4 regions of the Buttiauxella sp. WJP83 genome follow, and region 4 is predicted to be linked to each of the others. Evidence: predicted binding sites of a transcription regulator. Region 4 holds the regulator's gene; each other region holds the start of a gene.

What was found. The regulator Fur, encoded in region 4, represses iron uptake genes when iron is present. The targets are predictions, from matches to a motif close to ATAATAATGAGAACNACTATCAA.
Region 1: the regulator Fur is predicted to act here: its motif matches at 3,294-3,316, upstream of sufA (Fe-S cluster assembly scaffold SufA).
Region 2: the regulator Fur is predicted to act here: its motif matches at 5,632-5,654, upstream of zupT (zinc transporter ZupT).
Region 3: the regulator Fur is predicted to act here: its motif matches at 2,857-2,879, upstream of OH773_RS13465 (siderophore-interacting protein).

Annotation. Positions count from the first base shown of each region.
Region 1 covers NZ_CP110080.1:2,683,056-2,690,416, forward strand. Annotated here, with positions in the region: gene sufD (Fe-S cluster assembly protein SufD) at 1-652, opposite strand, end outside; gene sufC (Fe-S cluster assembly ATPase SufC) at 627-1,373, opposite strand; gene sufB (Fe-S cluster assembly protein SufB) at 1,390-2,874, opposite strand; gene sufA (Fe-S cluster assembly scaffold SufA) at 2,883-3,251, opposite strand; gene OH773_RS12415 (lysozyme inhibitor LprI family protein) at 3,893-4,312, shown strand; gene OH773_RS12420 (GlcG/HbpS family heme-binding protein) at 4,367-4,867, opposite strand; gene OH773_RS12425 (response regulator transcription factor) at 4,969-5,583, opposite strand; gene OH773_RS12430 (sensor histidine kinase) at 5,583-6,896, opposite strand; gene nudI (nucleoside triphosphatase NudI) at 6,900-7,325, opposite strand.
Region 2 covers NZ_CP110080.1:3,961,216-3,968,576, reverse strand. Annotated here, with positions in the region: gene glnE (bifunctional [glutamate--ammonia ligase]-adenylyl-L-tyrosine phosphorylase/[glutamate--ammonia-ligase] adenylyltransferase) at 1-1,848, shown strand, start outside; gene hldE (bifunctional D-glycero-beta-D-manno-heptose-7-phosphate kinase/D-glycero-beta-D-manno-heptose 1-phosphate adenylyltransferase HldE) at 1,904-3,334, shown strand; gene ubiK (ubiquinone biosynthesis accessory factor UbiK) at 3,379-3,663, opposite strand; FMN riboswitch at 3,798-3,945, shown strand; gene ribB (3,4-dihydroxy-2-butanone-4-phosphate synthase) at 4,044-4,697, shown strand; gene zupT (zinc transporter ZupT) at 4,852-5,619, opposite strand; gene ygiD (4,5-DOPA dioxygenase extradiol) at 5,818-6,606, shown strand; gene OH773_RS18305 (glutathionylspermidine synthase family protein) at 6,716-7,361, opposite strand, start outside.
Region 3 covers NZ_CP110080.1:2,884,560-2,891,920, reverse strand. Annotated here, with positions in the region: gene OH773_RS13475 (Gfo/Idh/MocA family oxidoreductase) at 1-466, opposite strand, end outside; gene iutA (ferric aerobactin receptor IutA) at 596-2,785, opposite strand; gene OH773_RS13465 (siderophore-interacting protein) at 2,980-3,873, shown strand; gene OH773_RS13460 (TetR/AcrR family transcriptional regulator) at 3,926-4,558, opposite strand; gene bhsA (multiple stress resistance protein BhsA) at 4,807-5,064, shown strand; gene ldtC (L,D-transpeptidase LdtC) at 5,158-6,078, opposite strand; gene mfd (transcription-repair coupling factor) at 6,293-7,361, opposite strand, start outside.
Region 4 covers NZ_CP110080.1:3,344,702-3,352,062, reverse strand. Annotated here, with positions in the region: gene glnS (glutamine--tRNA ligase) at 1-10, shown strand, start outside; gene chiP (chitoporin ChiP) at 471-1,868, shown strand; gene chiQ (ChiQ/YbfN family lipoprotein) at 1,916-2,242, shown strand; gene fur (ferric iron uptake transcriptional regulator) at 2,333-2,785, opposite strand; gene fldA (flavodoxin FldA) at 3,068-3,598, opposite strand; gene ybfE (LexA regulated protein) at 3,750-4,031, opposite strand; gene ybfF (esterase) at 4,167-4,943, opposite strand; gene seqA (replication initiation negative regulator SeqA) at 5,128-5,673, shown strand; gene pgm (phosphoglucomutase (alpha-D-glucose-1,6-bisphosphate-dependent)) at 5,699-7,342, shown strand.

The DNA.
Region 1 (7,361 bases), 660 kb from region 4:
GATGCAATTGGCTGTTTGCCGCCACATCAGCGGTAAAACGAGCCCCGGTAAAATGGGCGTGCTCATCAAGGCTGACGAAATGTTCAATAACTGTCGCGCAAGCCCCTTCGCCAAGCGATAAGTGATGACGATAGTGCGCGGTATTCATCTCATCCTGCGCACTGCCACGGCTGACATGCATGAGCAGCAGAGCTTTCGCGGGGTTGTCATTACGGGAAACGCGAATGTGCGTCACCCTTTCAGCAAGACTTTCGGTAAGGTGCAAAAACACCTCGCTCTGCACCGCAGCAGGCAACGACGCTCGCTGGGTATCAATGGTGATATCGAACCCGCTGTTGGACAGATCGTCGCTCAACTCGGGGCTAAATCGCCCATCCACAAACACCAGACGCCACGCGTCCAACGGCAATGCCAACGCGTTACGTTGAATTTCGCTTAACGCTTCCGATGCAGGCAACACAAACTGGTTATTGAGCAACCCTTCAAGCGGTGTGTATTTCCAGTTCTCATGTTTGCGCGTTGGCAGCCCGAGGCGCAGCATTTGCTGCATATGTTCCTGGGCTTCTTTGCTGCGCACTGAGCCCTGTGTTTCAAACAGGTGGTGCCACTGTTGCAGAGCGTTGCCGTTACTGCTGTTCGGTAAGCCAGCCATAACCCTGCTCCTCCAGTTGTTTCACCAGACTGAAATCTCCTGATTTCACAATCCTGCCCTGATAAAGCACATGGACAAAATCAGGTTTGATGTAGTCGAGAATACGCTGATAGTGCGTAACGATGACAAAAGCTCGGTGACCATCGCGCAGTGAATTCACCCCTTCAGCAACAATTTTCAGCGCATCAATATCCAGCCCCGAATCTGATTCATCCAGAATGCAAAGTTCGGGTTCGAGAACCGCCATTTGTAGAATATCGTTACGCTTTTTCTCACCACCAGAGAAGCCTACGTTCACCGAACGGCTCAGTAAGTCTTCCGGCATTTTCAGCAATTTGATTTTTTCTTCCATCAAGTCCTGAAAATCGAAACGGTCGAGTTCGTCCAGCCCACGGTATTTGCGCACCGCATTCAGCGCAGTCTGCAAAAAGAACTGATTACTCACGCCAGGAATTTCCACTGGGTACTGGAATGCCATGAAAATGCCTTCACCCGCGCGGTCTTCCGGCGATAACTCCAACAGGTCTTTGCCTTTAAAATGCACCTGCCCGCCGGTAACTTCGTAATCTTCGCGCCCGGCAAGCGTGGCAGAAAGCGTACTTTTCCCTGAACCGTTCGGCCCCATAATCGCGTGCACTTCGCCAGGTTTTATCTCGAGACTCAAACCGCGCAGGATCTCTTTGTCCTCAACGCTTACCTGTAGGTCTTTAATGCTCAGCATAATTTTCCCTTAATTCTTATCCGACGCTGTGTTCGAGGCTAATCGCTAATAATTTTTGTGCTTCCACCGCGAATTCGAGCGGTAATTCCGAGAACACATCTTTGCAGAATCCATTGACGATCATTGAAATCGCATCATCCTGCGCGATTCCGCGTTGCAGGCAGTAGAACAACTGGTCTTCCCCGATACGCGAGGTGGTCGCTTCATGTTCAAGCTGAGCGGTGTTATTGCGGCATTCGACATACGGGAAGGTATGCGCGCCGCTGTCTGGCCCGATGAGCATGGAGTCGCACTGGGTGAAATTACGGGCGTTGGTCGCAGTTGGCATGATTTTCACCAGTCCGCGATAGCTGTTCTGGCTGTGTCCGGCTGAAATTCCTTTGGAGATAATCGTCGATTTGGTGTTTTTGCCGATGTGGATCATCTTGGTACCGGTATCGGCCTGCTGGTTTCCTGCCGTCAACGCGACGGAGAAAAACTCGCCGATGGAGTTATCACCGCGCAATATCACGCTGGGGTATTTCCAGGTAATAGCCGAGCCGGTTTCGGACTGCGTCCAGGACATTTTGCTGTTTGCCCCTTCACACAACGCACGCTTGGTCACGAAGTTCAGGATCCCACCGGTATTGCCGTCGCCCGGGAACCAGTTTTGCACCGTGGAATATTTCACTTCCGCGTCTTTGTGAATGATGACCTCCACAACTGCAGCGTGCAGCTGATAGCTGTCGCGCACCGGTGCGGAGCACCCTTCGATGTAGCTGACGTAGCTGCCTTCGTCCGCCACTAAAATCGTGCGTTCGAACTGACCGGTTTTTTCGGCATTAATCCGGAAATAGGTCGAAAGCTCCATCGGGCAGCGCACGCCTTTTGGCACATAAATAAAAGTGCCATCAGATGCTACCGCCGCATTCAGCGCCGCGAAAAAGTTGTCGTTACTCGGCACCACGGTGCCAAGATATTTTTGCACCAGATCCGGGAACTCATGAATCGCCTCACCAAAGGAGCAGAAGATAATCCCCTGTTCAGAGAGTTTTTCACGATAAGTCGTCGCGACCGAAACCGAGTCAAAAATGGCATCCACGGCCACATTTGAACCTTCCCGCACCGGCACGCCGAGTTGGTTAAACGCTTCTTCCACTTCGCCGGTCAAATAAGCGTTGCCTCCCGGCTGTTGAACCGCTCCGGGCTGGGATTCGCAATTATCGTCGCAGCTGCCGCACGAAGGGGCTGAGTAATAGCTGTAATCCTGATAGTTAAGTTTTTCGTAATGCGCTTTCAGCCAATGAGGTTCTTCCATCTCAAGCCACGCACGATAAGCGCTCAGGCGAAATTCCAGCATCCATTCAGGCTCATTACGACGCGCAGAAATAGCCCGCACCACGTCTTCATTGATGCCGTGTTCCAGTTCGTCAGTTTTGAGCTGGGTGAAAAAACCTTCTTTGTACTGATGGCCGCCCGCCCAGGTTTTCACTTCTTCAGTCGTTTCAGTGTTACGTGACATAATTCCGCCTACACCCCAAAGCTTTCACCACAGCCGCATTCGTGCTGGGCTTTCGGGTTGTTAAATTTGAATATTTCATTTAATCCTTCGCGCACATAATCGACTTCCGTTCCGTCGATAAACGGCATCGCAGAAAGCGGAACCCACAGTTTCGCGCCACCCGCTTCAAAAAGGAGGTCATCAGCTTTAGGCTCTTTGACGGTATCCAGCACGTAGCCAAACCCGGCGCACCCTGTCTGTTTGATACCCAAACGGACGCCGAGAAAGCCGGGCTGCTGGCTTGCCAGTTTGCGAATATGTGCCGCAGCATCAGGGGTTAACGTCAGCCCCTTCCAGGCAAATTCGCTGGGATCGAAGCTACCGGTTTGCACGTCCATAATTCACCTCTTGATGTTTTGCCGCCCAACGGCCAATACCCCATGTTAATGATAACTATTATCAATACAACATCCTGGTAACAGGGGTATTCACGAAATGCTCGTTTTTTAGACGCCTTAACTAAGGATAGACCCTGCTGGAACTCTTGCAGAGGGTGAGCAGTGCTAATTAAGGTGATGAAATAAATAGAATTTATTCAGGAATGGAAAGCGCAGGTGATAGAAAGACAAAGATGTATAGAAAATACTAATTTATTCAATAGGTGGTTTGATGAACTGACATTCGGGCACTGGCATACTTTTCAGAGATCTTCGGTATGGAGCATATCGCGGTGGAGAACTCGTGAGTTCACACGCCATTTTTTACACTTCATCTAACAAGGCTGAAATATCTCAGAAAATACCGGCTCAGGGGTGAAATATAATTCGAATATAAAATATGCTTTTTAAAGTTACATTTCACTTCATATATATTTCACACCAGGATGGATAATTAAACCCTATGGAAATAGGAACAATCCCGAAGATAAGTCATTTTCACAATTTAAAACATATCAATGTGTTAATTAACATATATAACCATTAGTCATTTGATACAAAAAATTAATTAAGTTAGGTTAAATTCCTGTAAAGGAGAAAAAATGAAAATTAATGCAACCCAATCTATTCTGGCAGGTTTAATGTTTGCGGCTTTGTGTAGCCAGACCGTCCTTGCGGCAGAATCTGCTGAAGGGCTATACAAGAAGTGCGAAGAAAAATTGTCAACGGCTGAGCAGCGTGAATGCTATCCGATAGTGGTAAAACAATCGGAAATTGAACTAAGTGCAGCTGAAAAAAAGGTACGGGCTGAACTTGTTGAGTTAGAAAAAGAAAGTGAAGGAAGTCGCTCTTTGCATTCTGTTAAAGCCTTCGACAAAGCTGAGCTGGCATATAGAGAGTTTCGAAATGCCGAAAGCAACCGCGTTCTAACTTCCTATGGTTCTGGAAATGGCGGCGGTCTGGCAGCCTATAAATCAACTATTGATATGAATCTTATGCGGATTAAACAATTGTCTGAATAAGGCAGGAGCTAAAAAATGAACGCAGGTCTGGTAAACCTGCGTTGGATATAAATATCAGGAAGCGTTGAGCAGTGACTTATTGGCTTCAAGTGCGTCAACCGCACATTGTTGATCCAGATGGCCCCCAGGCGCACCGCCGATACCAATGGCACCGATGGTCTGGTTATCGACTTTCACCGGCACACCCCCACCCAACAGCAAGAAGCCTGGGATATCACGCATATTCTGTGCACCGGCGTTATCCTGCGCACTCTTCATGACATCGCCAGTGGCATTTTTCGTCGTCAGCGCGGTATACGCTTTCATACGGCTGGCTTCAACGGTATGCGGGCCTGCGTTATCCATACGCTTAACGGTTTTAACTACCCCAGCACGATCCACAACCGTCACCGCAACGTTATAGTTTTTGGCACTACAGGCCTGAATAGCGCTTTGGGCGAGTTTGTCGGCAAACTCGAGTGAGAGGTTCTTTTCAGTCAGAACATTGTTGGCAAAAGCAGGCATTGCGGCTGCGCTGCTGAACAGAGCAGCGGCGAACAGGATGGAGTTTTTCATGGTTTCTTCTCTCAACTCGATGTGATGAATTTACAAGAGTTAAGGTAACCAGGCGCAACCAGAGAAACCATTCGGACGAATACCTGGTATGCCAGGTAATTTTACCTGGTTCCTTTCAGCCCACCGTAGATTTTTATCAGCTTTGCCAGCGAGTTGATTTCAAGCCGCGCAAACAGGCTGGCGCGATGGGCTTCAACGGTTCGAGGAGATAACTCAAGATCTCTCGCCATCTCTTTGTTCGATTTCCCCTGCATGATTAGCGCCATCACTTCCTGTTCGCGGGCAGAAAGCAAGGCCAGTTTTGCCTGTAAATCGGCATGACTTTCACGCTGTTGCTGACTCAGTTTCTGTTGCTCGAGTGCAGCCCCCACCGTTTCAATCAGAAGGTCGGCATCAACGGGTTTGGTCAGAAACTCGAATGCTCCGTTTTTAAACGCGCGACGGCAAAGATCAATGCTGCCATGACCCGTCATCATGATAACCGGCAGCGTACTCCCCATTTGCTGCCAGTTTTCCAGGAGTGTAATACCCGACTTACCGGGCATCCGAATATCCAACAGCAAGCAGCCGTTGAGACTCGGAAGATCAGATTCAGACTCCTGAAAACTCTGCACGCTGTCATAGCTTTGCGTTTCCCAACCCATCGTCGCGAGCAGTGCAGTTAACGAAAAGCGTATCGCTTCATCGTCATCAATCAGATAGATGCGTTGCACCATCATGCCTCCGGTTGAATAAGGGGAAATATCAGGGTAAAACACGCCCCTCCGGTCGCGCTATTATCCGCCTGAATGCTGCCGTTATACCGCTGCACCAGCGTCTCGGTCAGCGCCATACCCAGGCCAAGCCCCTCTTTTTTGGTGGTGAAGAAAGGCATAAACACCTGCTGTAATGCCTGCTCACTCAGCCCTGGCCCACCGTCGGTGACGGTCAAAATGATATGGCTCTCGGTTTGGCTGGCGCTTGCGGTAACCCAGGCTTTATCCGTTTGCTGCTGAGCCTGAACGGCGTTATTGAGCAGATTATGGAATATCTGCTCGATACCCAAGGGAGATGCCATCAGCGGAGGCAAAGAGCCAGGAATATTATTGATGATGCCGACGTTGCCACGCTCGATTTCATTACCCAGCAACATGGCGACTCTTTCCCAAATCTGACGTAAATCAACTGGCTGCAATGTCTGTTCATCACTTTGCAGTTTTTCACGAAATGCCAGCAGTAAACTGCTAATCCGCTTGGTTTGCATCACGGCCGCATCCAGCAACGGTTCTGCTTTTTCCGCTTGCTGCTGTTTAATCAGACGTTGCGCAGTTTGCGAGTAACTGAGAATCGCGGTGAGCGGTTGATTCAGTTCATGTACCATACCTGCGGCAATTTCCCCCATCGTATTTAACCGCGCCAGTTCTGAAAAATGAGCACGTAAATCAGCGATTTGCCGCTGGCGTTTTGTCGCCTGATACTGATTATAAAAGTAGATTACCGCCGCCCAGAAAATCCCCAGCAGCACCAACACAAGCCAGGGCAAGCTTCGCCAGTCCGGGTTATTTGTCACCAACAGATTCAGAGGCTGAGAAGGACTTGCGACCTCTTTCTCCCAACGCCACCAATCCCCCTTCCCTTCAGCACCCTGCGTGAGAAGAGGAGTTCCCTGCCAGCTCAGGCTAAAGTGCCGAAATTTCTGTGAACGAACGAAATCGGCCAACAATGTGGGTAAATCAATCAGCAACGAACCTTGCGGGGAATTTATCCAGTAGGTTCCGGCGCGGGCGGGGTTTATATCCGGGCGCGGCGGTTTATGGGGTTTGGTTTGCCAGCGCAGAATATAGGGGAATTTTTTCTGCACCACAGCGGGGTCGCTGCTGTTAGAAAGCAGCGCCAGAATGACATCGTTTTGCGAAAGCTTGACCGTAATATCGCGGTACAAAATACGGAACTCAGCACTTTGTTCCTCGTATTGCTGATACAACGCATAGATAACCACACCGCCGCCGGATAGCGCCGTGAGGATCAGCCAAACCATCGCCTTTACCATAAATCAGAGCCAACCTTTTTTAGTGAAAGTCGCTCTGGTGGCTTCGTTCAAATCGTAGAGATGAAGATCTTCAGGTTTAACCCAGGCGATGTCCTGAAACTCTTCGTTAAACGTTATCTGCCGGTTAGCACTGACACAGTTGAATAGCAGATAGATCATGTAGATTTCTTCTTTCGTACCATCTGCATAGGTTTTTGTCCGCACATCGTCTGAGAACGTCCAGGGCGTAATATGCATAATCTTCAACTCTGCACCCAGCTCCTCGCTGATTTCACGCAGAAGCGCTTGCTCAACATTTTCACCCGGCTCCATTCCACCACCGGATAACGCCCATTGCCCCGGAAAAACCCCTCTGTCGTTTGCCATTTTACACAGCAAAATTTCGCCGTTGTTTTCAATAATTGGGCAAACGATAACTCTCTGGCGCATATGGCCTCCTGGTGTCTTTTAGTTTATGCAAACGTT
Region 2 (7,361 bases), 620 kb from region 4:
ATTCGCGGGGGCCGCGAGCCTGCTTTACAATCCCGCTCGTTACTGCCAACCCTTGAGGCAATTGAGCAATTACATCTGCTGTCGGAATCTGATGCAGCCAAATTGCATGCAGCCTATTTATATCTACGCCGCCTCGAAAACCTACTCCAGAGCATCAATGACGAGCAGACTCAGACGCTTCCTGGCGATGAACTGAATCGTGCGCGCCTTGCGTGGGGCATGAACGAGCCAACCTGGGATTCTCTGCAAGTCACCCTGCAACAGCATATGAATGCAGTGCGTCAGGTGTTTAACGAATTAATCGGCGACGATGAACCTGAACCAGGTGAAGATAAGCTTTCTGAAGCGTGGCGTGAACTGTGGCAGGATGCGCTGGATGCAGATGCCAACACGCCGGTTCTGGAACATTTAACGCCAGAAGCACGTAGCGAAGTGTTACGCCTGATCAGCGATTTCCGTCAGGATACCGACAAACGCACCATCGGCCCGCGTGGCCGCCAGGTGTTGGATCAGCTCATGCCACGCTTGTTGTGCGAAGCCTGCTCCCGCAATGATGCGCCTTTGCCGTTGTCACGCTTAACGCCGCTGCTGCTCGGTATTGTCACGCGGACGACCTATCTTGAACTGCTCACAGAATATCCGGGGGCATTGAAGCATCTGATAACGTTATGTGCAGCATCTCCAATGATTGCCAGCCAATTGGCGCGCTACCCGTTGTTGCTTGATGAGCTGCTCGACCCGAATACCCTCTACCAACCTACCGCTACTGATGCCTATCGTGACGAGCTTCGCCAATATCTGCTGCGCGTGCCGGATGACGATGAAGAGCAACAGCTGGAAGCATTGCGGCAGTTTAAGCAAGCACAGCTACTACGCGTTGCTGCAGCGGATATCACCGGTACATTACCGGTAATGAAAGTGAGTGACCACCTCACCTGGCTTGCTGAAGCGATGATAGATGCTGTCGTCCAGCAGGCCTGGGTGCAAATGGTGGCGCGTTATGGTCAGCCGAAACACTTACAGAATCGTGAAGGGCGTGGTTTTGCCGTGGTCGGTTACGGGAAACTCGGGGGCTGGGAGCTGGGTTATAGCTCTGATTTGGATCTCGTTTTCCTTCATGATTGCCCGTCGGATGTCATGACCGATGGCGAGCGCGAAATTGATGGTCGTCAGTTCTATTTGCGGCTCGCACAGCGAGTAGTGCACCTGTTTAGCACCCGAACTTCATCAGGTATTTTGTATGAAGTGGACATGCGTTTACGCCCGTCAGGTGCTGCGGGCATGTTGGTCACGACTGCCGAAGCGTTTGGCGATTATCAACAAAATGAAGCCTGGACATGGGAGCATCAAGCCCTGGTTCGTGCGCGTATTGTCTATGGCGATCCGCAATTGACGCAGGAGTTTGATGCTATTCGCCGCAGCATTTTGTGTGTTCCGCGTGAAAGCGAAAAGCTCCAGACCGAAGTGCGAGAAATGCGTGAAAAAATGCGCGCGCATTTGGGCGGTAAAACTCGCGAACGCTTTGATATCAAAGCCGATGAGGGCGGAATTACCGACATTGAATTTATCACTCAGTATCTGGTTTTGCGTTATGCGGCGCAGGCTCCAAAACTGACGCGTTGGTCTGACAATGTGCGCATTCTGGAATTAATGGCGCAAAACGACATTATGAGTGATGACGAAGCGAAAGCGTTGACACATGCTTATGTCACGTTACGTGATGAACTTCATCACCTTGCATTGCAAGAGCTGCCCGGAAATGTGGCAATGGATACGTTCATTCAAGAGCGCGAGCAGGTAATGAAAAGCTGGCAAACGTGGCTGATTGAGCCGCAAACGCGCGCATAAGATTAATTGTGATATTATTCGCGACAAAATTTTATCCCTCTCTGGAGAGTCAGGAATGAAAGTAACGCTGCCCGAATACAGCCGTGCAGGCGTCATGGTAGTGGGTGATGTGATGCTGGATCGCTACTGGTATGGCCCTACAAGCCGCATTTCCCCGGAAGCGCCGGTGCCGGTCGTGAAAGTCGATACCATTGAAGAACGCCCAGGCGGCGCTGCCAACGTGGCAATGAACATTGCTTCGTTGGGCGCGAATTCGCGTCTGGTGGGTCTGACGGGGATTGACGATGCGGCGCGTGCGCTCAGCCAAACGCTGGCTGGCGTAAACGTTAAATGCGATTTCGTCTCGGTGCCGACGCACCCGACAATCACCAAACTGCGTGTACTTTCCCGCAACCAGCAACTGATTCGCCTCGATTTCGAAGAAGGTTTCGAAGGCGTTGATCCAGAACCCATTCATGAACGCATTAGCCAGGCGCTGCCGCACATTGGCGCGTTGGTGCTTTCTGACTATGCAAAAGGGGCATTGGCGAGCGTTCAGCAAATGATTAGCCTTGCGCGTAAGGCCAATGTTCCGGTGCTGATTGATCCTAAGGGCACTGACTTTAACCGTTACCGTGGCGCGACGCTGTTGACACCAAACCTGTCTGAGTTCGAAGCGGTTGTCGGTAAATGCAAGAACGACGAAGAGCTGGTGGAACGTGGTATGAAGCTTATTGCTGAATACGAACTTTCCGCGCTACTGATTACCCGTTCTGAACACGGTATGACGCTATTGCAGCCGGGCATTAAGCCGTTCCATTTACCAACCCAGGCACAAGAAGTGTATGACGTGACCGGTGCTGGCGATACGGTGATTGGCGTACTGGCGGCAACGCTTGCGGCGGGTAACACTCTTCAGGAAGCGTGCTACTTTGCGAATGCGGCAGCAGGGGTTGTGGTGGGTAAACTGGGTACATCTACCGTTTCACCTATCGAACTGGAAAATGCGGTGCGTGGGCGTGCTGATTCAGGTTTTGGCGTAATGACCGAGGCTGAGTTGAAAGTGGCTGTGGCTGCGGCGCGTAAACGCGGTGAGAAGGTCGTCATGACCAACGGCGTGTTCGATATTCTTCATGCTGGCCATGTTTCTTATCTGGCAAATGCGCGAAAACTGGGTGATCGCCTGATCGTTGCGGTCAACAGTGATGCATCAACCAAACGCCTGAAAGGCGAAACTCGCCCGGTGAATCCGCAGGACCAACGCATGATCGTGCTCGGCGCGCTGGAAGCCGTGGACTGGGTGGTGTTGTTTGAAGAAGATACACCACAGCGCCTGATCGGCGAGATTCTGCCTGATTTGCTGGTCAAAGGCGGCGATTACAAACCGGATGATATTGCCGGGAGTAAAGAGGTCTGGGCCAACGGTGGTGAAGTGATGGTGCTGAATTTTGAAGATGGTTGCTCAACAACCAACATCATTAAGAAGATTCAAAGCCACGACGCATAAGCAGTTACGGATAATAAAAAACGCCCCAAATTTGGGGCGTTTTTTTACATCTGTGGTTCTGTTGGCGGCGTAACTTCAGGTGCCTGGGTGTTACGATTTTCCAGCTCGGTTAAACGCTGTTCCAGTAAAGCCAGTTTTTCACGGGTGCGTAACAGCACTTGAGTCTGCACATCAAACTCTTCACGGCTAACCAAATCCAGACGGGTTAACTGAGCCTGTAAAACCTGACGTACTTTTTTCTCGACATCATCCCCGAACTCACGAATCCCTTTCGGCATTGACTCGTGGACCTGGCGAGCAATCTGTTCAATTTTTTTCGGGTCAATCATAGTGGCTTCCATAATCTTACGGGATTGTCTTACGCGATTAACACTGATTGTAATGCCTGTGAGACTCCTTAGAAACCCGAAATGTTATTAGGTTTGGCGTTGCCAGAGAAAATCATCGGCGTTATAGTAAGTCTGCTTATTCTCAGGGCGGGGTGTAACTCCCCACCGGCGGTAAATCAGCGAACGCTGAAAGCCCGCGAGCGCTCCAGAGCAATCTGGAGGTCAGCAGATCCGGTGTAATTCCGGAGCCGACGGTTATAGTCCGGATGGGAGAGAGTAACGACTAAGCACAAGCTTTAATAAGCTTGCTCACGTTATTTTTTTAGCTCCTAAGACTGCCCTGATTCTGGTAACCATAATTTTAATGAGGTTTTTTTACCATGAATCAGACGCTCCTTTCTGCATTTGGCACCCCTACACAGCGCGTGGAACATGCTCTTGAAGCACTACGCGAAGGCCGCGGGGTAATGGTTCTTGACGATGAAGATCGCGAGAACGAAGGTGACATGATTTTCCCTGCGGAAACCATGACCGTTGAGCAAATGGCTCTGACCATCCGCCACGGTAGCGGGATTGTTTGCCTGTGCCTGACGGAAGAACGCCGCAAACAACTTGATTTGCCAATGATGGTTGAGAACAACACCAGTGCTTATGGCACCGGGTTTACTGTCACTATCGAAGCCGCGAGTGGTGTTACCACTGGCGTTTCTGCCGCAGACCGTATTACTACCGTTCGTGCCGCGATTGCTGATGGCGCAAAACCAAGTGACCTGAACCGCCCGGGCCACGTATTCCCGTTGCGCGCTCAACCGGGTGGCGTGCTTACCCGTGGTGGCCACACCGAAGCGACTATCGATTTGGTATCACTTGCGGGCTTCAAACCTGCGGGTGTTTTGTGTGAGTTGACCAACGATGACGGCACCATGGCGCGTGCGCCGGAGTGCATCACTTTTGCTCGCAAACACAACATGGCTATAGTGACGATTGAAGATCTGGTGGAATATCGCCAGACTCACGAACGCAAAGCCAGCTAAGACTCGTTTTTAATGTTTCCATGCCGCTTGAACTCGAAATAATTCGAGTTGCAGGTAGGCGGCAAAAGAATGAATCCCCAGGAGCTTACTCAAGTAAGTGACTGGGGTGAATGAGTGCAGCCAACACCCCTGCAACTTGAAGTATGATGAGTTATTATCCAATTCCGTTTGTTTGTAGCAACGTCAGACTAAACCCCATCACCGCCATACCGCAAAGTACGCCATAACTCGGGTTGTTGTGAGGATCAATTTCTTTGGCGAGTGGCATCAGTTCATCGACAGATAGCGCCACCATAATCCCCGCGACAGCAGCCATAATCGCCGCCATGACGACCGGCGAAACCATTGACCCGAGAATCAGCCAGGCCAGTACACCACCGAGAATTTCTGCGAGTCCCGAAATCCCTGCCCAGAAAATTGCTTTGCGCTTCGAACCCGTTGCGGCATACACCGGGCCTGCAACTGCTAATCCTTCCGGAATGTTGTGTAGCGCTACGGCGAGAGCAATACCCATCCCTAATTCCATATTACTGCTGGCAGTGACGAAGGTTGCGACCCCTTCCGGAAAGTTATGCAAACTAATGCCGAGCGTCAGCAGTAACGCGGTGCGTCGTAAATTACGAGGCTGTGGTTTGCTGTCCATCAAATCTTGCGGATGTGCATGGGGCAGGGCGCGATCAAGTGCGAAATAACCCAACAAACCCAACATGAACATTCCATAGCCCAATACTGGCGATATCCCTTCGGTATGAAGCGCTGCGGGTAGCATCTCCATTAACGAGATAAGCAGCATAATTCCTGCTGCAAAACCGAGAGAAAATGCCAGTACACGGTTCGATGGTTTCTGGCCGATAACGCCAAGAAAAGCACCAATAAAAGTGGCTCCCCCTGCTAACAGGGTCAGAATCAAGGGTACTGACATTCATTGCTCCTTTTGATAATGATTCTCATTTATATTAATGGGCGACGTGATAAAAATCGAGAGCCAGATGAGTAGCTTTACACATCGCTTACATTCAAATTTCCTGAAGATCTTCATCATGCTTATCTGAGTTCTTCATGCGGCAAAAGCGCGTAATGTGGTGTACATAAACTGAATATCCCGATAAAGGACACCACCATGACAACTCAACGAATGCCTGCGCTGTTCCTCGGACACGGTAGTCCAATGAACGTGCTGGAAGATAATCACTATACCCAAGCCTGGCGTCATTTGGGAGAGACCTTACCGCGGCCAAAAGCCATTGTGGTGGTCTCTGCGCACTGGTTCACCAAAGGCACGGGTGTTACGGCGATGGAAACACCAAAAACTATTCATGACTTTGGTGGTTTCCCGCAGGCACTTTACGATACCCATTATCCGGCACCGGGTTCGCCTGAACTGGCTCAGCAATTGGTTGATCTGCTGGCACCTGTTCCGGTGATGCAAGATAAAGAAGCCTGGGGATTTGACCATGGCTCCTGGGGCGTATTGATCAAAATGTACCCGAATGCTGACATCCCAATGGTACAGCTCAGTATCGATAGCACCAAACCGGCAGCCTGGCATTTTGAAATAGGGCGTAAGCTTGCTGCATTGCGCGATCAAGGCATCATGCTGATTGCCAGCGGCAATGTGGTCCATAACCTGCGTACCGCCCGCTGGCACGGTGAAAACACGCCATATCCATGGGCTGAGTCGTTTAACCAATACGTTAAAGACAATCTCACATGGCTTGGGCCGGTTGCAGATCACCCGCTGGTAAACTATTTACAACACGAAGGCGGCTCGTTATCTAACCCAACGCCGGATCACTATCTGCCGTTGCTGTATGTTTTGGGGGCGTGGGACGGTAAGGAACCAATTACGTTGCCAGTAGATGGCATAGAAATGGGATCGTTGAGTATGCTTTCGGTGCAAATCGGTTAATTATTATTTTTCCCCTCTCCCTCAGGGAGAGGGCCAGGGTGAGGGGGATTCGACATCAATTCGCCCTCATCCCAACCTTCTCCCCCAGGAGAAGGAGAAGGAGAAACGATTACTCTACAAACACATGCGGATAGAAACGCGAAAGATCCTGGGTGATTAATTCACGATCCTCACGAATACCAATGCCTGCCGGTTGATCGTTGATAAGCCAGCTTCCGAGCACCACGTAGCTGTCACCAAATTTTGGCAGTGGATAGAACTGTTGGACGATCATGCCTTCTTCACCGTAAGGGCCATCGACACGCGCAATTTCCTGGCCGTTTTCGATGATCTTCACATTCGCACCTTCGCGCGAGAAGATTGGCTTCACGACATACTTATCCATCGGCGGATAGCTATCTTCGGCGAAATAAGCAGGCAGCAAGTTTGGATGATCCGGGAACATTTCCCACAGCATTGGCAGCAACGCTTTGTTTGAAATGATACTTTTCCAGGCCGGTTCCAGCCAACGTACGCCAGCATCTTCCAGCTTGGTGGAGAACATCTCACGCAGCATGAATTCCCACGGGTACAGTTTGAACAGGTTGCTTATCACCTGATCCTGCAGATCGGTAAACTGGCCTTTCTCGCCCAGACCGATATCTTCCATGTATACGAACTCGCTGGCCACTTCTGCTTCTGCGGCACAATCCTGTAGATACTGAACCGTACCACGATCTTCTTCCGTATCCTGACAGCAAGCGAAATGCACCAGG
Region 3 (7,361 bases), 460 kb from region 4:
TAGGCTCTCCCGCTGCGTTAAATCCGCTTGGTTCACATAAAAAACCTTCAATCCGGCTTATTTCATTGATGTTGTCAATGTAATCGCTGGCCTGGGTGCGAACCATCCAGTGATCTAACGCCAGAACTCGAGCGGCAACATGTGGCTCTTTAAGCAACGATTCGAGCTTCTCGAGTTGTGCAAGCGTGGCAGCAACGGGCTTTTCAATCACAATCGCCGGGACCTCGCTTTGCAGTACCCGCTCAAGTACCGGTAAATGATGGAGCGAGGAGGTGGTGATCAGCACAACATCAAGTGGCAATGCCAGCAACGCATCCAGAGAATCACAGCGGCTGATACCGTCTGGTTGTCGAGTGGCATCGGCGTCGTAACCATAAAGTTCGAGAGCAGGAGGGGAGATGCGGCGTAACGCCGGGAGATACGCGGTTTCGATGACCGAACCTAAACCTATAATGCCTGCCAACATAGTAAATTATTAACCGTGTGAATAATTAGAGTCCCACTGTTTTAAATGACTATTGTGATTTGGTCGAGCACGGATTTATCCCTGAGTGTAAAAAGCAGGCGGTTTTTTAGTCCGCCTGTTGGAATGACCTTAGAACAGCAGTGAGTAGTTCACACCGTAAGTGCGTCCACGACCTTTATACTCATACAGCGATGGGCTGCCGTAAGTTGGGCTATACAGTAACGGCGCGCGCTGCCCCCACACGGTGGTGTAATCTTTATCCAGCAAGTTTTCGATGCTGAAGCTGAGTTTGCCCACCGGCAATGCATAGCTACCCATAAAGTCGATGGTGTTGTAGCCATTAATCTTATTATCGCTCGCATCGGTCAAATCAAACGTCTGCTGGCTTTGAACTCGCAGGCTCCACGGATCGGGTGCCCAGCCAACGTATGCGGTGGCTTTCGACGGGCTTGCGTAAATCACATCCCATTTCTGCCATTTCCCATCAACTTTGGTTTCAGATTTCAGCACGTTGAAGTTTACGCCGGTGCTCCAGTTTGAATCTGGAATGAAGTAATCCACCGCACCTTCAACCCCGTAAATACGACGCTTATCATCCTGAATATTGATGGCCATATCTGCACGATTGATGGCGATAGACTTATCAGACAACGAGTAGTACGCCGCAATCTGGCTGCGCAGGCTATCACCGGTATAACGCCAGCCTAACTCGTAAGAATCGACCTTGATCCCCTGAAGTTTAGATTGCCCAACGTTAACGCTATTAAGAAGTTGGTAATGGCCATTAACCAGACGGTAAGTGCCGTTGCCGTAATACTTGCCAGGGTCAGGTAGCTCAACACCTTGCGAGAAGTTGAACCACGTTTGTTGGCGCTCGGTGATGTGCATCAACACGCCAGCATTGAACAACGCATTGTCATAATCGGTGCTGCCGCCAGGGATGGCATCGGCAGAATTTGCGATACCGTTCGCAATGCCTTGCTGCTGAGTAAACCCAATAAAGTCATCAACTTTATTCTCAGTCCACTGGTAGCGTACGCCGCCGCTGAGAGTGAACAAGTCGTTGATGTCATAGCTGGTTTGCAAGAATGGGGCAAAGTTGGTGATGGTGTAAGCCGGGTAGCGGCCGGTGGTATAAATACTTTGGTTATTCAGGCCACCCGAGGCATTTGCTTTCGCCAAATCAAAGAACATCTGGTTCGACGTAAAGCTCTCGTGATCGGCGTCCACACCATAGGTTATCTGCCAGCCGTCGAGCGGTTGGCTGGTCAATGCCAGTTTCGCACCGTACTGATCGGTATCCTGCTGAGACGCGGAGAAACTGGTGACCTTATTACGCGTCAGGGTAGGGAACGGGTAGAACGTCAGGGATTCATCGCGATAATAAATCTGCCCAACCAACTCCTGACCGAGGAAATCGCTGTTGGAATATTGCAGGCTAATCAGATGGCGCTCGGTGCCAGGAATGCGGTCTGAGTTAAGCTCATCACTGACATACGCTTTGCCATCACCCGTTACCGCAGAAAAATTCTGCCCCAAATTCAGGCCGTAATCCTCATCGCCCTGGCTTTTGTAATACTGCGTAACCAACTGAAGCTGCTGGGTTTCATCAATATTTAACGTACCCGTTCCCATAACATCCAGACGGTCGGAATACTGTAAACCTGTCTGTGTATTATCGAGCAGGGTCTGGTCGCCATTGCCGTCATACCAACCGCCAAACTGTTGATAAGCCACCGAAAGACGCCCGGAAGCATGGTCGTTACCACCAGAAATTGCACCAGCAATGCGCTCATCGTGATCTTTGCTGCTGTTAAAACCTGATTTAAGACCCGTTTCAAATTCCATCTGGGTTTCAGGCTGACCTTTTTTGGTCACGATGTTAATCAGACCACCCGTACTCCCACCGCCATACAGGGACGTCGCGCCGGAGATGACTTCAATATGCTCGATATTAAACGGGTCAATAGAATCTAGCTGGCGGCTATCGGTTCGGGATGAGTTCAGGCGTACACCATCCACTAAGACGACGATCGAGCGACCACGCATATTCATGCCGTAATTGGTGCGACTTTGGCTGCCGACATCAAGGCCCGGAATAAGCTGTGCAAGGGCATCTTTCAGCTCCTTGCCACCCTGGATTTGCTGTTCAAGATCAGCGCCTTCGATAACCCAGGTGGTCTGTGCCATTTCTGCCACCGTGCGGTGCATACGGTTTGCAGAAACCAAAATATCTTCTTCGGATGTTTGCTGCGCGAAAGCCGGAGCCATCATCGCCAGGAGCAACGGGTTAAGCACCCAGCGCGCGTTTTTATGCATCATCATCATTCCTTGGATGGGAAATAATTAACATTTAAAAATGTTTTGAAATATGAACGAGCAGAATTTTGCCGATAACGGTTCTCATTATCAATATCAATTGATAGTATTTCTCAAATTAATCTTATGAATAATCACATTATTTCTGTGGTTTACTTTTTTGAGCGTACGCCGTGAACGGCAAAGGAGTCGAAATGTCTGGGGTGCAAGGCTATCGATTGTTTAATGTGCAGCTAGTGCATAAATCGCAAATATCACCGTCACTGCTGAGCCTGGTTTTCGGCGGACCAGACGTCGCCAAAATGAAATGTGATTCGCCGGACCAGCGGATCAAAATGTTATTCCCGTCAGAAGATGGTTCACTCCCGGCCTTACCAGAACAGGCGCAGTGGTATCAGTTACTGCAAGAATTGCCCAAAGAGAAGCGGCCGATTGTGCGCACTTATACCTTGCGCCACGTTGACCGCGAGCGCCAGGAAGTGACGGTTGAGTTTGTCAGCCACGGCACGGAAGGGCCGGCATCCGCATGGGCTATTGCGTCAATGCCTGGGGATAAAATCCAAATTGTTGCCCCAAATGCGGATTACCCACAGGACAGCGGCGGTTATGAGTGGACGCCGCCTGCGGGCTTGCGTCAGGCGTTAATTATTGCCGATGAAACCGCACTGCCAGCGGCGCGAGGTATTCTTGAACTGCTGGCAATGCAGCAAAATCCGCCACAAATCCAGGCATTTTTTGAAGTGCCAGAGCAGGATGATTGTGTTGATTTAAGCGAATTTAGCTTCGCCAGTATTCACTGGTTGCCTCGTAATCCTTCTAAAGCCAGCCACGGAGAGTGTTTGCTAAAAGCGGTCCGAGCTAAGGTGCAAGTACCTAAAACGGCAGGAGTTGTTGAAGCGATCAACGAAGAAGCGGAAGGCGAATTGCTGTGGGACAAAGCCACTACTGGCAGCACTGCGTTTTATGGTTGGATTGCAGGGGAATCGACGGTCGTGAAAATGCTGCGTCGTTATTTGATAGGTGAATGTGGCGTTAACCACGATGCTATCAACTTTATGGCTTACTGGAGTAAAGGGCGACAAAAGTAAAAGCGGAACTCTGAAAAGGCGGATGAGTTTGACTTATCCGCCTCAGTGTAATTTAGATTTTCTTCAGTTCAGGCATTAGCCGCATCGTGGTGCTAACTATCTGTAAAAGCTCATCATAGCTGGCATTTTCACGCGCGCTGACTGACATCCCCTGAATGATGCAGCACAAATATTTAGCCAGCTTACGCACGCAACTGCTGGAGGGGATTTCACCTTTCTCCTGGCGCTTACTCAGAAAACGCACCAACGTTTCTTCCTGCATCGACTGGCGTGTTTTTATCACGGCGGCAATATCTTCCGAAGATGCCGCCAGCACTGATGAAGTACAGATGATAAAACAACCTGTTGGCGTGTCTTTCTCCGTAAATAACTTTGCAATCAGCGATAAATAATCTTCCAGCGCTTCTTCAAGCGTCCGATCTTCGCAGAATAAACATGCCTCACGCATTTGCGTAAAGCGCGCGATATAACGATCCAGCACCGCCCGAAAGAGTCCCTCTTTATTCGTGAACTCGGCGTACAGCGTCGGGGCTTTCGCACCCGTTGCTTCTACCAAATGCGCCATAGAGGTGGCTTCGTAGCCGTGTTGCCAGAACAAAGCCATGGCCTTGTCGAGTGCTGCTTCCCTGTCAAACACCTTCGGACGGCCACGGCTTTTTTTAATGCAACTTGTATCAGATGACATGTATGCCGTTTAACCTTTGTCTGTTTAATGAACGATCATTATAAAAATAAAAACACCCAGTAGCTAGCGGCTTTTCGGATAAAAATAAACGGTTCCTATCTAAATGATAAATAGGGTTTTTATAAAATAATTAATGAACGTTATTAAATTAATTTGACGTGTGATGCAGATCACGTTTATGATTTAGTTATCGATCGTTAAGTAAATGACTTGACGACCTTACAAATCATCTGCTCAAGGTAAATAACATGAAAAACGTAAAAACTCTCGTTGCTGCCGTTGTATTAAGCTCAATTTCTTTTGCAAGCTTTGCCGCTGTAGAAGTCCAGGCCACTCCAGCAGGTCAACAGAAAATCGGTACTGTGACGGCAACCGCGGGGACTAACCTGGGTTCACTTGAAGCACAACTGGCTGAAAAAGCAGAACAAATGGGTGCAAGTTCATACCGCATCACTTCAGTAACCGGTCCAAACACGTTGCATGGTACTGCGGTTATTTATAAATAAGTTATTACCCTCTGAGCGTTGCCTTATAAACTCGTTCAATAAAAAAGGCCCTGTAAAAAAATAACAGGGCCTTTTTTCTATTCTTGAATCGACTTAAATCGTATTGCTCGCTTCAGGATGAGCATTCACTTCTACTGGCATACCTGAACGATGCTGCATGGCTTGCTCCATTACCGTTGCGTCAGTTTCAGGGGCGGACTGGAACTGTTTCATCTGCTCGTTAAGCACAATTGGCAGCACCTGAGGGTCGTCATTAATATCTTTTGACAGCGGCTGATGCACTTCAACTAAACGAGTACCGTCCGGTTCAACGGAGGTCTTGATCGCGGTGTTAATAATGCGCACTGGCGTTCCGACCGGCATCTCTTTATACAAAGCTTTGATGTCGTCATCACGCAGACGAATGCAACCAGAACTGACACGCATACCGATACCAAAGTCTGCGTTGGTGCCGTGTAACAGATAGACACCACCATAGGCGGCGAGGCGAATCGCATGGTGACCCATTGGGTTATCCGGCCCGGCAGGCACCACTGTCGGGAGTTTGATGCCGTTGGCCAGGTAACGTGCGCGGATATTCGCGGTGGGTGTCCAGGTTGGGTTGGCCCGTTTATCTGAAATGGTCGTCACCATGGTTGGCGTGACGGTGTCGCCACCGAGTTGACCAATCCCAATAGGGTAGACGGTGACGCTGTTTTTCCCGGCCGGATAATAGTAAACGCGGAGCTCGGCGAGATTAAGTACCAGCCCCTGACGTGGGGCGTCGGGCAGCAGCATTTGACGTGGGATCGTCAGCACGCTTCCTGCACGAGGAACATACGGATCTACGCCCGGATTTGCCTGAAGCAAAGCCAGGAAACCCACATTGTATTTTTTCGCAATCGCCTCAAGCGAACCCCCATTATTTTCCACGACATGGAAAATATTCTTGCCGATCAGACGGCTTCCTTCTGGTGGCAATGGATAAGAGTTGGCGACAGCCTGAAACGAGGCCAGTGTTGCGCTAACCAGCATGATCGACGCGAGCCAGCGAATGACGCGAGCTTTGCGGGATGATGAAACGCTCAGAGAGGTAATCACGATAAACCCTATGAAAAATGTGTATGTTATAAAAAAGTTAATCGATGATTATGGCGGGAGAGCGTGTAGGGAAATCCTGGCGGATTGAAAGAATGTGTAAATGTTACAAAATAAGTGCCTTAGACATTTCTAAGGCACTTTGAGCAGATTAAGCCGCTGCGTTCTGTGCAAGCTGACGCATAAAGTTACGCACCCATTCCATGCGGGTTTTGCGGTCAGCGAGATCTTCAATAAATTTCAGACGAGTTGGCCCATCCAGACGGTAATGCTGAGGCTGTTTTTGCAGTAAGCCAATCAACCATACTGGATTAACATTGTTCTTCTCGGCAAATTCAATCACGCCACCTTTTTCGTTACCTTCGATTTTACGTACACCTAATTTCTGTGCTTGCTGGCGCAACGCGGCAATATCCAGCAGGTTGCGAGCAGGGTCAGGCAGCAAACCAAAGCGGTCAATCAACTCTACTTTTAACTCGTCGAGTTCATGTCCCGTTTTTGCACTGGCGATGCGTTTGTAGAACGACAGGCGCGTATTGACGTCCGGGATGAAATCATCCGGCAACAGGGCAGGCATGCGCAGTTCAACCTCGGTCTGGCTGCTGGTCAAATCTTCAAGTGACGGTTCACGGCCTTCTTTAAGCGCATCGACCGCGTTTTCCAGCAACTCCATATACAGCGAGAAACCGATGGTTTCCATCGAGCCGCTTTGGCCTTCGCCGAGCAACTCACCCGCACCACGAATTTCCAGGTCATGTGTCGCCAGGGCAAAACCGGCACCCAAATCTTCGAGAGAAGCGATAGCCTCGAGGCGTTTTTGCGCGTCGGTGGTCATCGCTTTTGGATGTGGCGTCAACAACCAGGCATAGGCCTGGTGATGCGAGCGCCCAACGCGGCCACGTAGCTGGTGCAACTGCGCAAGGCCGAAATGGTCTGCGCGTTCGATGATAATGGTATTCGCGGTCGGAATATCGATACCGGTTTCGATAATCGTGGTACAGACCAGCACGTTGAAACGCTGGTGGTGAAAGTCGTTCATCACGCGTTCCAGCTCACGTTCACGCATTTGGCCATGACCAATGGTGATGCGCGCTTCGGGCACTAATACCGCGAGGCGGTCTGCTGCTTTTTGGATATTTTCCACATCGTTATAAAGATAGTAAACCTGCCCGCCGCGCAGGACTTCACGCAGAATTGCTTCGCGGACAACCAGTTCATCG
Region 4 (7,361 bases):
AGGCGAATAAAAGATATCGTCTTATAAAAACGTCGCAATTAGCGGCGTTTTTTTTTGCGTTATATTCACCGGTGCATCCATTTTTCCATATTCGCGATGCGAATTAATGTTATTTAGACCTCCGCTTATAATCTTTCTTTTGGTCAATCTGAGAGCATAATAAATTCTTCGTTTTGGTATGTGAGCGCTCTCATGTCGAGCTTTGTCTGTAAATAATCTCAATATTCAGCATAAACATCTTGAGTCGCCATTTGTTACAAATACTCATAAATTATGTGCTCTCTGTCATAATATCGGAATGAACTCTTACAAAATCGTTGATAATTCGCGTCGCGAAAAATAGTCTTATGGGGAGCAGTAATGCGGGAAAATTTTTATAACCGCTTTAGCCGTTAGGCATTTTTACTTTTTTCGCGATGTGACGTCTTTTAACGTCCGGCGATTATTTATACGTCAAAGAGGAATTTTATATGCGTACGTTTAGTGGCAAACGTAGTGCGCTGGCGCTTGCAATCGCAGGTGTCACGGCTCTTTCAGGACTGGTTGTCATCCCTCAGGCTAGTGCAGCAGGTTTTATTGATGACTCAACGATGACCGGTGGTGTTTATTACTGGCAACGTGAGCGTGACCGTAAAGACGTCACCACAGATAAATACGAAACTAACCTCGCACACGCTACATGGAACGCCAACCTGGACTTCCAGTCTGGTTATGCCGCAGACATGTTTGGCCTGGATCTCGCGGCCTTTACTGCTATCGAAATGGCAGAAAATGGCAACAGCGGCCACCCGAACGAAATCGCATTTTCCTCTTCAAACAAAGCTTACGATGAAGATTACTCCGGCGATAAGAGCGGGGTGAGTCTTTATAAAGCCGCAGCTAAATTCAAGTACGGTCCCGTTTGGGCTCGTGCAGGTTACATCCAGCCAACCGGTCAAACGCTGTTAGCGCCACACTGGAGCTTCATGCCTGGTACTTATCAGGGTGCTGAAGCTGGGGCAAACTTTGATTATGCCGATGCCGGTGCGCTGAGCTTCTCCTACATGTGGACCAACGAGTACAAAGCTCCATGGCACCTGGAAATGGACAAGTTCTATCAGAACGATAAAAACACCAATGTTGATTATCTACACTCGTTGGGTGCGAAGTATGACTTCAAAAATAATCTGATTCTTGAAGCGGCATTCGGCCAGGCCCAAGGGTATGTCGATCAGTACTTCACCAAAGCAAGTTACAAATTTGATGTGGCTGGCAGCCCGCTGTCAACCAGCTATCAGTTCTACGGCACACGTGACAAAGTCTCCGACGGCAGTGTCAACGATCTGTATGACGGTACTGCATGGTTGCAGGCATTGACTTTCGGATATCGGGCTGGCCAGGTTGACCTGCGCCTGGAAGGGACGATTGTTAAGGCAGACGGCCAGCAGGGTTACTTCCTGCAACGTATGACTCCTACTTATGCCTCCTCTAACGGTCGTCTGGATATCTGGTGGGATAACCGTTCTGACTTCAACGCCAACGGTGAAAAATCAGTGTTCGCAGGTGCGATGTATGACCTGAGCAACTGGAACCTGGCGGGTTGGGCTGTGGGTGCTTCTTATGTTTACGCATGGGATGCTAAACCAAGCTCTAAACCAACAACTGACGGCTACTACGATGCCGACAATCGTCTGAAAGAATCTGCGTATAGCCTTGATGCGTTGTACACCGTTCAGGATGGTCGTGCGAAGGGCACCCTGTTCAAACTGCACTTCACTCAATACGACAACCACTCCGACATCCCAAGCTGGGGCGGTGGTTACGGCAACATCTTCCAGGATGAGCGCGATGTTAAGTTCATAGTCATCGCTCCGTTTACCATTTTCTGATTTGATTCCGGGCGTTAACGCGCCCGGTTTTGTTAAGGATATCGAACATGAAAAAAATCATTTTGGTTACGGTTATGGCTTTAGGTTTGAGCGCCTGCGCACAGCCTAAAACAGCACCAGAAGATTCAAAACTGAAACAGGCTTATAGCGCCTGTATCAATACCGCCGAAGGGAATCCTGATAAAATTCAGGCATGCCAAAGCGTTTTGAATGTGTTGAGTCAAGAGAAGGAACACCAGGAGTTCGCACAAAAAGAGAGCGTTCGTACCCTGGATTACCAGAACTGCATCCAGGCAACTCGTACCGGTAATGACCAAGCCGTTAAAGCCAAATGCGATAAAATCTGGCAAGAAATTCGCGCTAACAATAAATAATTGTCGCGTTCAGCCAATAAAAAAACCGGTGAGCTTCCTCACCGGTTTTTTTATATCTGACCACCGGGTTAGCGTGGTCAAATGTGCGGATTATTTTTCGCTGATTTCGTGTGCATTTTCGTCGGTACGGCAATCACCTTCAGCGCAGTGACCATAAAGATACAGGCTGTGGTTAGTCAGACGAATGCCATGGCGTGATGCGATTTCACGCTGACGGGCTTCGATTGAATCATCACTAAATTCAATAACTTTACCGCAGTCCAGGCAAATCAAATGGTCGTGGTGATGCTGTTGTGTCAGCTCGAATACGGATTTGCCGCCTTCGAAATTATGACGAGTGACAATGCCTGCATCATCAAACTGGTTTAGTACACGATAAACTGTGGCGAGACCAATCTCTTCGCCCATATCAATCAGACGTTTATATAAGTCTTCCGCACTGACGTGGTGGTTCACCGGACCCTGCAACACTTCAAGGATTTTTAATCGTGGAAGCGTGACTTTCAGGCCGGCCTTCTTTAATGCGGTATTATTGTCAGTCATGCGGAAATTGTCCTGTTGCTTAACGGATCGCTCGGACTCAGGGTGAGCGTTAAGATGAATGCGTCTCATTATAGAACTGTCAATTCTAAATGGGAACCGCAAGTATTATGCATAATCAAGCTAAAAAATGGCGGCTGAGTCGCGATTTATTTGCCTTGTTAGCTATTTAGTCAGGAGGTCATTGTACAGGGACAAACTGAAAAGTTAAAAATTTGTAGCGATTATTTTAATCGGAATAATCTATCAATGTGACGCAGCCAGGTCGCTGCGTCACACCGAGCATCAAGCGTTGAGGATATCAGCCAGGTTCAGTTCTTCAGAAACCTGTTTGACCCATTGTTGAACGCGTTGTGCAGTCAGTTCAGGTTGGCGATCTTCATCAATAGCCAGGCCTACGAAGTGATTGTCGTCAGCAAGACCTTTAGACGCTTCAAAATGGTAACCGGCAGTTGGCCAGTGACCCACGATAGCAGCACCGCGCGGTTCAATAATATCGCGGATAGTCCCTAACGCGTCACAGAAGTATTCTGCGTAGTCTTCCTGGTCGCCACAGCCGAAAAGGGCGACCAATTTGCCATTGAAATCAACTTCTTCCAACGTCGGGAAGAAATCATCCCAGTCGCATTGCGCTTCACCGTAATACCACGTTGGAATGCCGAGAAGCAGGATATCGAAGCCTTCCAGGTCTTCTTTGCTGCTCTTAGCAATGTCATGCACCTCAGCAACGTCTTTACCGAGCTGTTTTTGAATCATCTTTGCGATATTTTCGGTGTTACCAGTGTCGCTGCCGAAAAAAATGCCTACGATTGCCATGAGTAAAATAACCTCTTGAAACTTAATGGTATGGTGGCTGCTATTCGGCCACAGATAGGGCAATCATAGCAGAACACAAAGCGCTGCGGAAATTGCTATCACCCTGATGTGCACAGACTGCAACATCACATTCTGGGCTACAGCATAAAAATTAACTGAGATGCTGCTTCAATTGTGCGAGTAAAATCTCTTCAATCAACTCACTACGACTGATATTGCGCGCTTCAGCCAGATGATTAAGTGCATCTACTGCATCGTTATTGAGCTTTAACTCCACTCGCTTAAGGCCGCGTACTTTATCGCGCTTGAGCTGGTTGCGTTTGTTGATACGCAGTTGCTCATCACGCGTGAGCGGATTAGTTTTTGGTCGCCCGGGGCGACGCTCGTCCGCGAACAGATCTAATGTAGTACGGTCCGTTTGTTCTTTTGCCATGATTAGACTACTGACAGGGAATTCAGGTGGCACGGAGCGGGGTGCTCTGGCGCATTTTAGCGCGCAATCATACATCAGCATGGCTTGCGCGCCAACGCGTTAGCCGCATCTAACGGCCAGTCGGTTTGTTTTTAATCAGTTTGCTGCTGTTCCGTCGATAAAACGATGGATTGCGCGCAAAACAGCATCAGGTTTTTCGGCATGAACCCAGTGCCCGGCACCGGCAACCACATGAGCGCGTGCCTGCGGAAACTGTGCAAGCAGTGTTTCGCGGTGCGATTCGTCAACATAAGGAGACGCGCCGCCCCGGATAAACAATGCCGGTTCATTCCATGTTGGGATAGTTTGCCAGCCGACAATATTTTCGTATTGTTCCCACAACACTGGCACATTGAATTTCCATTCACCGTCAGCAAAGGACTTCAGCAAAAACTGAATCACGCCTTCTTCATCTATATGTTCGCGCATTACCGCTGCGGCCTGTTGACGAGTTTTCGCTTCTGCATCAGTGACGGCATTAATTGCCGCGAAAATTTCATCATGGCGGCGGACGTGGTAATCCACAGGCGCGATATCAATCAGCACTAATTTTTCGATGCGTTCAGGGGCAATTGCGGTTAACGCCATCGCCACTTTACCACCCATGGAATGGCCAATAATAATGGCTTTATCAAAACCATATTCATCGAGCGTTTCCACCACATCTTGCGCCATCGCGGCATAGTTCATCTCAGGGCTGCGTGGGGATAATCCGTGATTGCGAAGATCAATTTGCAGCAAGGTGTGCTCTTGTCCAAGATCGCGGGCCAGTACCCCCAGATTATCAAGGCTACCAAAAAGACCGTGGATCAGGACGATGGGGGAATTACTAGTCGATTGTTGCGCAGTTTGCAGGCGAGCATTCAATTTCATGGCAAAGTTCTTTTTTTTTACTTCGTGAGGTTAGGGTATCATAACGGCATCCTGCCGCTGTGCCGCAAATTTCCAGTTTAATCTGACTTTGTGGTGTGACAAAAGTTTGGCGCTACCCGAGGTTGGGATTTGAACTTATAATCCCAACAACTTGTATTCAGAAAAGATATCGCACTGGATTAAGATGAAAACAATTGAAGTTGATGACGAGCTCTATCGCTATATTGCCAGCCACACGCAGCACATTGGTGAAAGCGCGTCCGACATTTTACGGCGCATGCTGAAATTTACCGCCGGTCAAACTCCTGCTACCCCAGCAACTACCGGCCAAACAGCACCCGTTGCTGCAACTCTGGAAGCCAAACCCGTAAACAAAGCACGCGATCGCGTCCGTGCGGTACGTGAGTTGCTGCTTTCCGATGAATACGCAGAGCAGAAGAAAGCCGTCAATCGTTTCATGATGGTGCTTTCTACTCTGTATACCCTTGATGCACATGCCTTTGGTGAAGCGACTGAGTCGCTGCATGGTCGTACGAGGGTCTATTTTGCTGGTAACGAGCAAACGCTATTGCAAAATGGCAACCAGACCAAACCAAAACATGTTCCAGGCACGCCATACTGGGTTATTACCAACACCAATACGGGCCGTAAATGCAGCATGATCGAACACATCATGCAATCAATGCAGTTCCCGGCGGAATTGATTGAAAAGGTTTGCGGCACAATCTAACACCTCGCGTCAGAAGGAAAGGCCAATGGCTAACCACCCTCGTGCAGGACAACCGGCACAACAGAGCGACTTGATTAACGTAGCCCAATTGACGGCCCAGTATTATGTGCTGAAGCCGGAACCAGGGAATAGCGAACACGCGGTGAAGTTCGGAACCTCCGGTCACCGTGGTAGTGCGGCACGTCATAGCTTCAACGAACCTCACATTTTGGCCATTGCCCAGGCGATTGCCGAAGATCGTGCAAAAAATGGCATTACCGGCCCGTGCTACGTTGGTAAAGATACCCATGCGTTGTCTGAACCTGCGTTTATTTCAGTTCTGGAAGTGTTGGCTGCGAACGGTGTGAACGTCATTGTGCAGCAGGCAAACGGCTACACGCCTACGCCTGCAATCTCGCATGCCATTCTGACGCATAACAAAAACGGTGGCGCGCAGGCAGACGGTATCGTCATCACCCCTTCGCACAACCCACCAGACGATGGCGGTATCAAATACAATCCGCCAAACGGTGGCCCGGCTGATACCAACGTCACCAAAGTGGTTGAAGATCGTGCTAACGCATTGATGGCTGCGGGTTTGAAAGACGTGAAGCGCCTTTCTCTTGATCAGGCATGGGCCAGTGGGCATGTGCAGGAACAAGATCTGGTACAGCCGTTTATCGAAGGGCTGGTGGATATCGTCGATATGGCTGCTATCCAGAAGGCTGGCCTCAAACTGGGCGTTGATCCGCTCGGTGGTTCCGGTATCGAATACTGGCAGCGTATCGCGAAACACTACAATCTCGATCTGACGATTGTTAACGATCATGTAGATCAAACTTTCCGCTTCATGCATCTGGATAAAGACGGTGCTATCCGTATGGATTGCTCGTCTGAGTGCGCAATGGAAGGTTTGCTGGCGCTGCGTGACAAATTCGATCTGGCATTCGCCAATGACCCGGATTACGACCGCCACGGTATCGTCACGCCAGCAGGCCTGATGAACCCGAACCATTACCTGGCCGTCGCCATTAACTACCTGTTCCAGCATCGCCCACAGTGGGGCAAAGATGTTGCAGTCGGTAAAACTCTGGTGTCATCGGCAATGATTGACCGCGTGGTCAACGATTTGGGTCGTAAACTAGTAGAAGTACCGGTGGGCTTCAAATGGTTTGTTGACGGCCTGTTCGATGGCAGCTTCGGTTTTGGTGGCGAAGAAAGTGCTGGGGCATCTTTCCTGCGTTTCGACGGCACGCCGTGGTCAACGGATAAAGACGGCATCATCATGTGCTTGCTGGCAGCGGAAATTACCGCCGTTACGGGTAAGAACCCGCAACAGCATTATGATGAACTGGCTGCCCGTTTCGGTGCGCCAAGCTACAACCGTCTGCAAGCTTCCGCGACATCTGCGCAGAAAGCTGCATTGTCCAAACTCTCTCCAGAAATGGTGAGCGCCAGCACATTGGCGGGCGACCCGATTACCGCGCGTTTAACGGCAGCACCTGGCAACGGGGCTTCTATCGGTGGCCTTAAAGTCATGACTGACAACGGCTGGTTTGCTGCACGCCCTTCCGGTACGGAAGATGCATACAAAATTTACTGTGAAAGTTTCTTAGGCGCTGAACATCGCCTGCAAATTGAGAAAGAAGCGGTAGAGATTGTCAGCGAAGTGCTGAAAAACGCGAAGTAAGAAATTGATTTGAAAAGGG